Linked DNA regions of Saccharicrinis fermentans DSM 9555 = JCM 21142. The protein of the gene in region 1 interacts with the protein of each later gene in a pairwise test. Links are inferred from orthologs where the notes say so. Each region holds a gene or a part of one and is shown in the gene's direction. Other genes may lie near its edges.

Region 1 (7,731 bases):
GGCTGATATTATTGTTGTGGGGGTGGGTGTTATGGTAAATACAGAGCTGGCAGAGCAAGCTGCAATCAAAGTGGATAATGGTATATGGGTGAATTCATCCATGCAAACGAGTCGTAAAAATATTTATGCCATTGGTGATTGTACGCGCCATTACAATCCTTTTTATGATAGGTATATTCGGCTTGAGTCTGTACAAAATGCCAATGATCAGGCAAAGATAGCTGCTGCTTCACTGTGTGGAAATAAAGGGGTATACGATGTGCTACCCTGGTTCTGGTCTGACCAATACGATGTGAAACTTCAAATTGTGGGACTGTCAGAAGGCTACGATAATCTCGTGGTAAGACATGAGGATGGAAAGGAAAATGCTTTTTCGGTGTGGTATTTCCATAAAGAGCAATTATTGGCCGTTGATGCGGTTAATAATGCCAAAGCCTATATGATTGGAGCAAAATTTATCAGACAGAAGATTGGTGTTGATAAAAATAAATTGGGGGATAGTCGTATTCCTTTAAAGCCTACCAACCTATTAAAGGAGTAGCTATAAAATAAATATCAGCTGTACTTAATGGTTGAATTCATAGGAGCGCCCGTATTCTTTTTTATAATGATAGGGGGTAATGGATTTGTATTTTTTAAACTGCCGATGAAAGAAGGGCAGGCTATCGAAACCACTTAAATAACAGGCTTCCGATACGGTTACGTCCTTTTCTTGGAGAAGCTTACAAACTCTTTGTATTCGGTATTCATTCAGAAAAGAGAAAAAGGGCTTGCCCATGGCCTTGCTGAAGAATCGGGAGAAAGCTGATTCCGATAAACCAACAAGTTTGGCCAACGTCTGTAAGTGAATCTTATTTTGATAATTAGACTCTATATGGCTAAAAATGGTGTTTAAACGGTCGCTTGTTGTGGTGGTGATCTTTTGGCTTCTGATGGAGCTGCATATAAAACGTTTGTGAGCATAGGTGCTCAAAATATATAGTAACTGTAAAAATAGAATATGTTGATGAAGCCCTCTTTCTTTTATTATCTTTTCCATAAGCTCGATGATAGAGGGGGATGCTTGAATTTTTAAGCCTCGTTGACTGTCTTGTAATAGAGGAAAAAGGTCTGATAACTCAGGTCTGTCATCCACCAAAACCGGTTTCCATTGTATCACCAGTGATTGACACCTGGAAGAAGAACCTACCTCGTTTTTCCAGCAATGAACCATGTTGGGAGACATTAATACCAAGTCTCCCTTTTCAAAAGGCTCAATTTTATCGCCTACATATCGTGTCCCGGAACCCTCCAGGATATATACCAACTCGTATTCGGGATGAAAATGTAATGGATCAACAAAATTATCTTGGCTGTATTGGTAGGCTAGTAATAAGGCTTCTTGATCGATGGCTATGTTTTCTAGTATTGCTTTCATGTAACAAGGGTTGATCTTTAAATAATATGATACTATTATATAACAGTTTTGTTATAAAAAGGTTAAGCTTTATAGCTATAAATCATGCAATCTCAACGAGTGTTGAATGAAGAGTATCATTGACATAGCCACAGGATAAAAACTGGAACATAAATTTCTCGACATTCTCGCTTAAAAAGCTAACTTTGTGAGTTGAGTTCAATGCGAACTGTTTGACTATAAAGAGCTGATATACAATGTTTTTAATATTTGATACTGAAACTACTGGACTTCCTAAGAATTGGAAAGCACCTATAACCGATACTGATAACTGGCCCAGAATGGTACAGTTGGCATGGCAATGTCATGATGTGGAGGGTAACTTCTTGTTTGCCAAAAACCATGTGATTACACCTGATGGGTATACTATTCCTGAGGATGTGGTAGCAGTGCATGGTATCACCACTGAAATAGCCTACGAAAAGGGTATTCCTTTGAAAGAGGCGTTGGAGGATTTCATGGCCGATGTGGAAAAAAGTAAATTTATCATTGGTCATAATGTGAACTTCGATATTAATATTGTTGGTTGTGAGTTGATTCGCTCTGAGATGGATGAGCAGACCTTGGTGAATGCGCCCATGATTGATACTATGACGGGTAGTAAGGAGTTTTGTGCTTTAACACGGGGCGGGAAACTTAAAAATCCAACACTTACGGAGTTACATATAAAGCTTTTTAAAGTTCCTTTTGAAGAAGCGCATAATGCTGCGGCCGATGTGGAGGCTACTTCCAGGTGTTTTTTGGAGTTGATTCGGGTAGGAGGACTGCCTTTGCAGATGCTGCAAATGACAGATGCTGAGCTGGAGGCTTTTAGGAAGAATAATCCCCGTGAGATTGCTTTGGTGGGTATTAAGTACGAATCTTTTAAAGTGGATGTTTTTGAAGATATTCCCTTGGAGGAAGAGGAACGTATCATTACCGAGGCCGCTAAAGATGCGGAGATATGGCCCTTTGTTCATCTTCATGTTCACACACAATATTCTATTTTGGATGGAGCCAATAAAACAGGTGCCATCGCTGCTAAAGCCAAGGAAGATGGTCAGCCTGCTGTGGCTATTACCGATCATGGAGGTATGTTTGGTGTGAAAGAGTTTCATGAGGCATGTAAAAAGAACGATGTAAAGCCAATTCTTGGTGTTGAAGCTTATGTTGCTCAACGCGGCCATCTGCGTAAGGATGACAAAACAGATTCCTCAGGACATCATATCATATTATTGGCTAAAAACTACAAAGGCTATCAAAACCTATTGCAGCTCACTTCCATTGCACATACCGATGGTTTTTATTATAAACCACGTATTGATAAGGAGCTGCTTGAAAAATATAGCGAGGGTATTATTGTTACCAGTGCTTGCCTGGGAGGAGAGGTGGCTCAACATATTATGCAGGGAAACCTGGATAAAGCCAAGGAAACCATTCGGTGGTTTAAGCGGGTGTTTGGAGATGATTATTACCTGGAGTTGATGCGCCATATTAATAATGATCCTATTTTAAGGCGTGATACCTGGCAAAATCAAGCCAAGGTGAACCGTGTGCTGATAAAATTGGGAAAAGAATTGGGGGTGAAAGTGGTTGCGACCAATGACAGTCACTTTACCAATGAAGAAGACGCCGAGGCGCATGATATGTTGGTATGCTTAAGTACCGGTCGTGATTATACCGATCCTACACGCATGCGCTATTCTAAGCAAGAGTGGTTTAAATCTTGTGAAGAGATGAGTAAGCTCTTTGCTGATATTCCGGAAGCGATTCATAATACCATTGAAATAGCCGACAAGGTTGAGTTCTTTGAGCTGAATAGTGATCCTATTATGCCTCCGTTTGATATTCCTGAGGATTTTGGAACTTATGAAGGATATTGTGAAAAATATGATGAGGCAGCACTGATCGAAGAGTTTGGTGAAGATTCGTTTAAGCGTTTGGGTGGATATGAGAAGGTGGTGCAGATTAAACTGGAAGCTGATTATCTAGAACATCTAACCTACGAGGGAGCTAAATTGAGATATCCCGATAATTTTACGGAGGAAAAAAAGGAACGTATTGTCTTTGAGTTAAATACGATCAAGACCATGGGTTTTCCAGGGTATTTCCTGATTGTGCAGGATTTTATTAACTGGGCCAAGGATAACGGCGTTCTGGTGGGACCGGGAAGGGGTTCTGCTGCCGGAGCCGCTGTTGCCTATTGTATTAAAATTACGGATGTGGATCCCATTAAGTATGATCTGCTGTTTGAGCGTTTCTTAAATCCGGATCGTATCTCCATGCCCGATGTGGATATTGATTTTGATGATGATGGCAGGCAAAGGGTGTTGGATTATGTAACTGGAAGGTATGGAAAAGATAAAGTAGCCCATATTTGTACTTTTGGTACGATGGCTACTAAAAGTTCCATTAAAGATGTGGCCAGGGTGCTGAACCTGGATTTGTCGGAGGCAAACCGTCTGGCTAAGATGGTGCCAGAAGCTCCTAAGATGAATTTTAAAAAGGCCTTTAAAGAAGTTCCCGAGCTGGAGCTGGAGAAAGAGTCGCCCGATCCTTTGGTGGCTCAAACAATGAAGTTTGCGGAACAATTGGAAGGAGCCGTTAGACAGACAGGCGTGCACGCTTGTGGTGTTCTGATTGGTAAAAATCCTCTGGTGGAGCACCTGCCGGTGATGCCTACCAAAGGGGAAGAATTGCTCACAACGCAGTACGATGGACGTTTTGTGGAGAATATCGGTTTGTTAAAAATGGACTTTCTGGGACTAAAGACTTTGTCCATATTTAAAGAAGTGTTGGGTAATATCAAGCTGTCCAAAGGAATCGATGTTGATCTGGCAAATATTCCTTTAGATGATGAAAAGACTTTTGAGCTCTTTGGTAAGGGTGAGACAACGGCCGTATTTCAGTTTGAGTCTCCGGGCATGAAAAAGCACTTGCGAGGATTGCAGCCAAACCGTTTCGAGGATTTGGTGGCCATGAATGCCTTGTATCGTCCGGGTCCTATGGAATATATTCCTTCATTTATTGAACGTAAGCATGGACGAGAGAAAATCATATATGACCATCCTTTGATGGAGCCCTACCTAAAAGATACCTATGGTATTACGGTGTATCAGGAGCAGGTGATGCTCCAGTCGAGAGCATTGGGTGGCTTTACAAGGGGTGACTCCGATTCGCTACGTAAGGCCATGGGTAAGAAGGTCATTGCCATGATGGATAAGCTGAAGCTTAAATTTATTGATGGCTGTTTGGCGAGTGAGGACTTTGTGAATCCTTGTAAGAATGGAGAAACAACCATTAGTAAGCCCGAAGATCTCATTGAAAAAATATGGAAAGACTGGGAGGCTTTTGCCAGTTATGCCTTTAATAAATCCCACTCCGTGTGCTACGCTTTTGTGGCTTATCAGTCGGGATATTTGAAAGCGCACTATCCTGCAGAGTTTATGGCCGGGGTTTTGAGTCGTAACCTTACCGACATTAGCAAGATTACCACCTTTATGGAGGAATGTAAGCGGATGGGAATGGAGGTTTTAGGTCCTGATGTGAATGAGAGTTACCGTAAATTTACCGTAAATAAAAGTGGAGCCATTCGTTTTGGAATGGCAGGAGTAAAAGGTGTGGGAGCTGGTGCAGTAGAAGAAATTATCAGGGTACGTGAAGAGGGCGGACCTTTTAAGGATATATTTGATTTTGTGGAGCGTGTGAATCTGCAGACAGTCAATAAAAAGAACCTGGAGGCCTTGGCCGCTGCAGGTGGTTTTGATGGTTTCACCGATTTACATCGAGCGCAGTATTTTGCTTCGTTACCCGGAGAACAAACCACTTTTGTGGAAAACCTAGCCCGTTATGGTAACTTGTATCAAAATGATCAGGCCACAGCGGCCAGTTCTCTCTTTGGTGCAGCTGGCGCCAATGCGGCCATTACCAAGCCGGTAGCACCGGTCTGTGAAGAGTTTTCCATACTTGAGAAACTAGCCCGTGAAAAGGATCTGATCGGAATTTACCTTTCTGCACACCCACTGGATGTTTACAAGCTGGAGATAAATCATTTTTGTACAACCAAATTTAAAGATTTGGAAGACCTGGAAAAGATGAAAGGTAGAGATGTGACTATGGGCGGAATTGTGACGGCGGCTCGTTCCGGTACCACCAAAAAAGGGAATCCATATGGTATTATGACAGTGGATGATTATACCGGATCGTATGAGTTTGCCTTTTTTGGACGAGATTATCCTGAATTCGCCAAGTTTATGGTAGAGGGATATTACATTCTTATTAAGGGAAAGGTGCAGGAGAAACAGTGGAGTAAGGATGGAGAGCTAGAGGTGAAAGTTAATAAAATTGAGATGTTGGATGGGGTTCGTGAATCTCGAATATCGGGTATTAACATTCAGATCCCCTTGCAGTCGCTGGACGATGCTTTGGTGACCGATTTGGCTGAACTTACCAAGGAAACCGAAGGAAATGTGACACTTCGCTTTTCGATATATGATAAGGAAGACCAAACACAACATGCGCAGTTTTTTTCCAGATCAACAAAAATAAATCTGAGCGATGAAATAGTGGATTATTTGGATTCCCATCCCGAAATATCATTTTCATTATCTTAGTAATGAGGGTGCTACGTTGGACTTCTGCGCTTGTTTTGTAGAGAGCCAATGTAAGATGCTCGCAGAGAGAAAAATGTGGAGGTGTGAAATAATTTTTTATTTTTGTGACTCATAAAAAAGCAGTACTTTGTATGTCTGCTAAACTTGGTAAATAACTATGCAACAATATCTTGATTTATGCCAACATGTGTTGGATCACGGTGTTTCAAAAGGAGACAGGACGGGGACAGGTACCATTAGTGTATTTGGACATCAAATGCGCTTTAACTTAAAGGATGGTTTTCCCTTGGTGACTACCAAGAAGCTTCACCTTAAGTCCATTATTCATGAACTAATTTGGTTTCTTAAAGGTAGTACGAATGTTAAGTATTTGCAGGATCATGGTGTTCGTATCTGGAATGACTGGGCTAAGGAAGATGGTGAATTGGGGCCTATTTATGGTTACCAATGGCGTTCGTGGCCCATGGCCAATGGCGAGTATGTGGATCAGATTAAAGAAGTGATTGAATCCATAAAGAACAATCCCGATTCTCGTCGTCATATTGTAAGTGCCTGGAATGTGGGACAGCTGGATGAAATGCAATTGCCACCTTGTCATATCTTGTTTCAGTTTTATGTGGCCGAGGGTAAACTGTCGTGCCAGTTGTATCAGCGAAGTGCTGATTTGTTTCTGGGTGTTCCGTTCAATATTGCATCTTATGCCTTACTCACTATGATGGTGGCACAGGTTTGTGGCTTGGAGTTGGGTGATTTTGTGCATACCTTGGGTGATGTGCATATCTATAAAAATCATATAGATCAGGTTAAATTGCAGGTTTCACGTGAAACGCGCCAGTTGCCTACCATGACTATCAATCCTGCCATTAAAAGTATAGATGATTTTAAGTTTGAGGATTTTACATTAAGTAATTATGACCCTCATCCACATATTAAAGGAGCTATCTCCGTATAAATTAATTTAGCCAATGACAAAAATTTCAATGATTGTAGCTATAGCCAAATTGCAGGCTATAGGTCAAAATAACGATTTGTTAGCTTATATTCCCAAAGACTTAAAAAGGTTTAAAGCACTCACAACAGGGCACACCATCATAATGGGTCGTAAAACATTTGATTCATTGCCCAATGGAGCATTACCAAATCGCCGAAATATTGTGATATCCAGAAATGAAGCACTAAAGATTGAGGGTGCTGAAGTTGTGCATTCTCCTGAAGCTGCCATTGAACTCTGCAAGAATGATGAGGAGGCTTTTGTGATAGGTGGTGCAACTGTTTATGAAGCTTTTTTACCCAAGGCAAATAAGCTTTATCTTACCTTGATTGATCAGTTTTTTAATGATGCGGATACTTTCTTTCCTGAGTTTGATGAATCTGAATGGAAAGAAACGTATAGGGAAGAGGTGGCTGATGATCACCAAAATGACTTTAGTTATACCTTCTTGGATTTAGAGCGTAAATAGCCGCTTGTTAGCCACGGTCTGGCATTATTACTATAATTTTTCACCACAGAATTTACAAAAACGCGCGTCTTTATCATGTCCTTCTTTTAAACACGAAGGGCATACCTGTGTGGTGGTATCTGCTTCTCGTTTGCGTGAAAGCTCAGCGGTAACAATTCCTGTGGGTACGGCTATGATGGCATAGCCCATAATCATAACCAAGCTTGATAGGGTTCTTCCCAAG
Region 2 (5,635 bases), 320 kb from region 1 along the record:
GCATTAGTCTAAAAATCATAAATAAACTAATCATTCACTTGATTGTTTCAATATATGCGACTAAATTTAGTCCTGAGTCTTATAAAAAAAGGAGAAATCAACTATCTCTCCTTGGGACAAAGTTAAGAGTATTTCTTGAAAGTATTGTATGTTAGCAAAAGATTTGATATCAGATATAGTTCCCGCATTACGAACCTCAGATTCCGGCCTGAATGCCTTGAACTGGATGGAGGTTTTTAGGGTATCGCACCTTCCCATCGTCAATAACAAAGAGCTACTGGGCCTAGTGACAGATACAGATATCTATGACATCAACAAGCCTGAAGAACCGCTGGGAAACCTCCCTTTATCTTTGACGGCTCCCTTTGTTACGCAAGACCAACACATATACGCTGTTATCGAAGTAGCTTCTAGACTTCAGCTAACTGTGGTTCCTGTATTATCCGACAAAAATGAATACCTCGGCTTGATTACACAAACCGACTTATTGAAAAATTTTGCCGATTTAATTGCAGTTCATACCCCTGGTGGAATTGTAGAAATAGATGTGCCCTCCTACGATTATTCAATATCAGAAATAGCCAGAATCATCGAAGATTCCGATACCAAAGTGCTAAGTTTCTACTTGAACCAAAACAAGGCAAGCGACACATTAAAGATTACAATTAAACTAAACAGAGAAGATATAACTCCAGTACTTAGAGCCTTCGACCGATATGACTACACCGTAAGTGCCTCTTACTCGGAACACAATACTGTAGATGAAGTAACGAAGAAAAATTACGATGCCCTAATTAGATACCTAAACATTTAATTACCGCTTGCTTTTGGCTCAATGAATGAGCCACGTCTACTATCTGCCCAGTCATGGTGATTGCTATTGGGAAGTGGAGCTAGATAACGAAGCAACCACAGATTAAAACAAAATTTTGATAAATGATACACTACATTCACCTAACAAAAGTCTGCAGGCAAAAAGCAACATTAACTGACAATAAAATTTGTACTTTTGCACAAAACAAGCATCCATGATTGAGTCAACTAGAGGAATCGTTCTAAACTACACTAGATATGCCGAATCGAGCATTATATCACACATCTACACCCAGAAATTAGGACTTCAGTCATACATGATTAATCAAGTTAGAAGTCGAAAAAAAAAAGACAAACATGTTTTTTTACAAGCGCTCTCCCTGTTGGATTTAGAAGTATATCATTCCGAAAAAAAAACCATACACCGCATAAAAGATTTCAAAGTAAACACCCCATTTACCCAGATTCCATTTGAACCCGTCAGACGCAGTCTGGCTTTCTTCCTTGCAGAGGTTCTTAACAAAGCCTTAAAACAAGAGGACAAAAGAGATGCCAACTTATTTACCTTCCTACATCAATCCATATCTATGCTGGACAGTCATTTACCTGGTGTTCAAAATTTTCACTTATTTTTATTGTTTCGCTTAACACGGCCTTTGGGTTTTTTTCCTTCCATGGACAGTAACGAAGCGCTTCCATACTTTAACCTAAAAACAGGCACATTTCAACAAAGCGAACCTGCACACCCCCATTACATGAACCATTCAGAGACATCGATTCTACGCCAGCTTAGTGAAATTAGAATTGAAGAATTAGATTCACTACAAATAAGCCAGGATGATAGAACAAAGTTTATCGAAAAAATGTTGGAATATTACCAACTTCACCTTTCCGGCTTTTCAAATATTAAATCACTCAAAGTACTCAAGGAATTGTACCGGTAATAGAATAAAATACGCAGTTGGCGGAATATTAAAGCTATTCTGCCCATTAGAAACTCTTTATAGCAAAAACTTTTGTAAATTGCTTTTTGCCATGATCATTATAAAAGCTATACTAACAGCATGATTTACGCGATAAAAATAAGGCTATCACCACATTAGGTCGTTAAAAAACATTTTAACACCCTAAAATCAACCACCAAACATATTACAGGAATGATTTAATTGCTATGACTATACACAATACAAATAACCTCACATCGCCTATGGCAATGGTGGAATATGCACGAGAAAATTCATTATTGAATCTGGCTGAGAGTCACTCCTTGGTCAAATGCAGTACAGAATTAGAACAATTACTACTTACCAAAATACTGCAGAATGCCAACATACCTTCCCCCAGATATGGCTTATTAGACTTGCGAGCCTCTATCGCAGCCAAGACTGCTAAGTTATACGACTATAGCTATGACCCAGAGACAGAGGTCACCATAACAAGCGGAGTTAAACAAAGTATTTTTGCCTCAGTAATGGCCTTATTAAAGGAGGGAGATGAGGTTTTGGTTTTTGAACCAGCCCACAGAAGCTACGAGCAAGCAATTGAGACAACAGGAGCACGTGCTATTTATGTTACACTACGCTCACCCGATTTTCATGTAGAATGGGAGGAAGTACAGAAATTAATATCTACTCAAACACGTATGATTATTATTAACTCTCCACATTTCCCTACCGGCTCCACCATGTCAGAACTGGACATGATTCGCCTTCAGAAAATACTCAACGGAACCAACATTGTTGTTTTAAGTGATGAATCCTTTGAACATATGGTATTTGATGGTGAGATGCACCAGAGCATAGCGCTTTATCCACTATTACGAGAGCGCAGCATTATTGTATCATCCTTTGATGAAACGCTCCATATTCCCAATTGGCATGTGGGCTATTGCATGGCTTCGGCCAAACTGACCAAAGAGATACGTAAGATGATTGATATCATTGGCGAAGGCATTCAATTACCATATCAGATGGCCATTGCAGAATGGATGAAGCAACAAAATAATTTCAGTCAGCTAGCTATTTTCCATCAAAGGAAAAGAGACCTGTTTCTCTCCTGCATCAAAGACTCTAAGATCAAAGCCATACCCAGCAAAGGAACCTATTTTCAATTGATAAGTTTTGAGCCTTCATTAGAAAAAAATGACATCGATATTGCCATCAAGTTAATTCACGAGCAGGATATTGCTACCATGCCCATCAGTTTCTATTACCACGAAAAAAGCAAAAAAAAGTTTTTACAAATAAACCTATCAGTGAGCGACGAACAAATATTAGATGCTGCAGCTAGGTTAAAAAGCATGTAAACCTTCCTTATGGCGTAACTCATATTTTTCGAGTTAAAAATAAAGGATGCAGCCTCAAGAGATAATTCATTTACAATAGTAAGCTTCGTAGGCAATAAAAAATCCCCAGCATAATACCACTGGGGAGTCCTTTTTAAAAATACACAATACTTATTTAAACCGAAATAATGCATTAGCACTTAGTAACAAGAGTTAAAAATGCAATCTTTCAAGTAGTCTTTTAAATAAGACATAGCAAGGCTATGATAAGTTAAAACAAGCCACAAAGATCGTTTTACACAGTGAAAGATGATTAATTTAGCCTAATTCCTTGTGAACTTTAAAAGAAAATTATAAACATATCAAACAAGATAGCTAGCAAGTTGGTAGGCAGCTATCTTGTCTCTTGCATTCTTCAGACTAAACCATAATTTTACAAATTCAACTCACTAAAAAGCTCCATCAACTTAGGGTTGGAAGGCCTTGGGGCATTTGAGGCTACAATATTACCATTGGGATCTATTAAAATAAACCTTGGAATACTATTTATTTCATAACTGGCAATAAATTCCGACCCCCAATCCTTATCAGCACGCAATTGAATACCGGCCAATTCTTTGTTTATCACTAACTTCCTCCAGGCCTCATTCTTTTTCTCTACGTCTATGGAAATACTTACAAATTCAATATTTCTACCATGGTATTGTTTTTCAACTTTTTTAAGAAAAGGAACCTCCGCCAGACATGGTCCACACCAGGTTGCCCAAACATCAATGTATACATATTTTCCTTTAAGATCACCTAACGATGTTGTTCCTCCAGCATGATTGATATAACCAGTGAAAACAGGTGAAGGCTGCCCTTTCGCAAGTTTTTTTAAGGCTTTATACTTTTCTGTTATACTTTCATTATTACGAGTTGATGTAGAAACAGAAACAAATGCCTTATAATACTGATCTAAACTATCCACACGTCCAATATCATATTTAGCTGCTGCCATTAATAAATCGTTTTTTATATAATCACTAGCAATATTTCCAAATATCTTCAATTTAGCGAAGTGTATATCAAGCCCCTCCTTTTCTGCTAATTCGTCGGCTTTCTTCCCGAAGTGTTCTGATATTAGTTTGCCATAAGACCCTCTTTGTTTATAGTCTTTTTCATTTGAATAATCCACTCCTTCAAACAGCTTATCAAAATCATTTGAAACTTTAAAACTAGCATCTTTAGTGTACAATCGGTGTCGACTTTCGTATTGAATAAGAGTTAAAAGATTGTAATAATACAACTCCTTACGTTCCATTTCCGAAAATTCTTTCGGAATATTCGGAAAACTATCCAAATAACTTTGATAACTCTCATTAAGCATGCTCTGTTTAGCAATAAATTCAGATTCTTTAAGAGACATAAATTCAGCATAATCGCCTCTCATACGAATGATACGGGCAATTTTTGTCAATAAATAATTAGAAGCATCAGGATTAGTTCCTGTTAACTTTGCAGTGTTTCTAAAATCTTTAGCAACAGCTGTCAGGTTATACTCTTCTCCAGCAATCAGATAAAGCTCTGCACTATTTCTACCATCTGTAAAAACATACCGTCCCGTTCCAAAGGTAATGGTGTCACAGAAGAAAGAGCCATCCTCTTGTAAGCTAACAGAGATTCTTCCTGGACTTGATCTTTTTACCAGCCTAAATTCTTTTTCAGGCGCATCTTCAATAGATCCGGTAAGTAGGATATAGTCTTTTTTTGTGGACAACTGACAAGACGCTAGTATCAACGTCGAAAGCAATAGAATTACAATATTTTTCATTTTTTAAAAATTAGCGAAACTTCACTAACCAGCGCAAATCTCAATTATTCACTTGTGTGTCTAATTATTTGCACTGCCACCTCTGTTTCATGTGTATATATAATTTAATTTTAAAAACACTCATTGGCATATAACTTCTTTACACCCTCAATAGGTATGGCAATTTTCACAACCATCTGCAAGCTTTTCCCACTGCTATCATAGTTGGCCCTCGTTGCGGATACAACACCTACCACTTTTCCTTCTGAATTAAATATAGGAGCACCACTTGAGCCCACAGCAAATTCGGCCGAAATACTAAACCTTGGCGCATCATGGCTTTCGAAATGTCTTGTAACATATCCTTTTGTGTAAGTATAAAACTGTCTTTGGGGATGACTTACCACACTTACCTCCTCACCAGTCTTTATATCCGAACCCAATGACAAAGGGGTCAATTTTGTTTCACTTGTATTTACCCGAAAGATCGCTACGTCATTTTCTTTATTTGCAGCCATAACTTCCTCCACAGGAAAAACATTACCCTCGATATCCATCACAAAAACAGCCATATAAGAGTTCTTGTCCATTGATGACGGAGAAAATACATGATGATTCGTTACGCATAGTCCATCCTTACTGATAACGAATGCAGATGCAGTCATCAAATGAATATTTGGACAGGTAGCACATTTACAAAGCTTTCCAATAATTAATGTGCCTTTTCTTTGTGATTCATAACTAAG

What was found.
Region 2: the proteins of dnaE (region 1) and CYTFE_RS0118585 interact in binary tests that used the Escherichia coli proteins (3 or more experiments, as listed by UniProt). The link is inferred for Saccharicrinis fermentans DSM 9555 = JCM 21142 from one-to-one orthologs.

Annotation. Positions count from the first base shown.
Region 1 is NZ_KI912107.1:4,233,302-4,241,032, reverse strand. What follows is about bases 1,284-6,248. They hold dnaE (DNA polymerase III subunit alpha), read left to right. Parts: upstream 1,284-1,653; coding sequence 1,654-6,048; downstream 6,049-6,248. Other genes in these bases: CYTFE_RS0117245 (thymidylate synthase), read left to right, coding at 6,206-6,248; CYTFE_RS0117255 (AraC family transcriptional regulator), read right to left, coding at 1,284-1,417. In the rest of the region: CYTFE_RS0117260 (NAD(P)/FAD-dependent oxidoreductase), read left to right, coding at 1-541; more of CYTFE_RS0117255, read right to left, coding at 566-1,283; more of CYTFE_RS0117245, read left to right, coding at 6,249-7,000; CYTFE_RS0117240 (dihydrofolate reductase), read left to right, coding at 7,014-7,508; CYTFE_RS0117235 (ion transporter), read right to left, coding at 7,539-7,731. UniProt on the Escherichia coli protein: DNA polymerase III is a complex, multichain enzyme responsible for most of the replicative synthesis in bacteria. This DNA polymerase also exhibits 3' to 5' exonuclease activity. The alpha chain is the DNA polymerase catalytic subunit.
Region 2 is NZ_KI912107.1:4,552,960-4,558,594, reverse strand. The notes cover bases 1,183-4,051. They hold CYTFE_RS0118585 (aminotransferase class I/II-fold pyridoxal phosphate-dependent enzyme), read left to right. Parts: upstream 1,183-1,984; coding sequence 1,985-3,118; downstream 3,119-4,051. Other genes in these bases: CYTFE_RS0118580 (TlpA family protein disulfide reductase), read right to left, coding at 3,531-4,051; recO (DNA repair protein RecO), read left to right, coding at 1,183-1,757. In the rest of the region: CYTFE_RS0118595 (CBS domain-containing protein), read left to right, coding at 149-814; more of recO, read left to right, coding at 1,029-1,182; more of CYTFE_RS0118580, read right to left, coding at 4,052-4,910; CYTFE_RS0118575 (S1 family peptidase), read right to left, coding at 5,021-5,635. UniProt on the Escherichia coli protein: Shows aminotransferase activity with methionine and histidine as substrates, and to a lesser extent also with phenylalanine.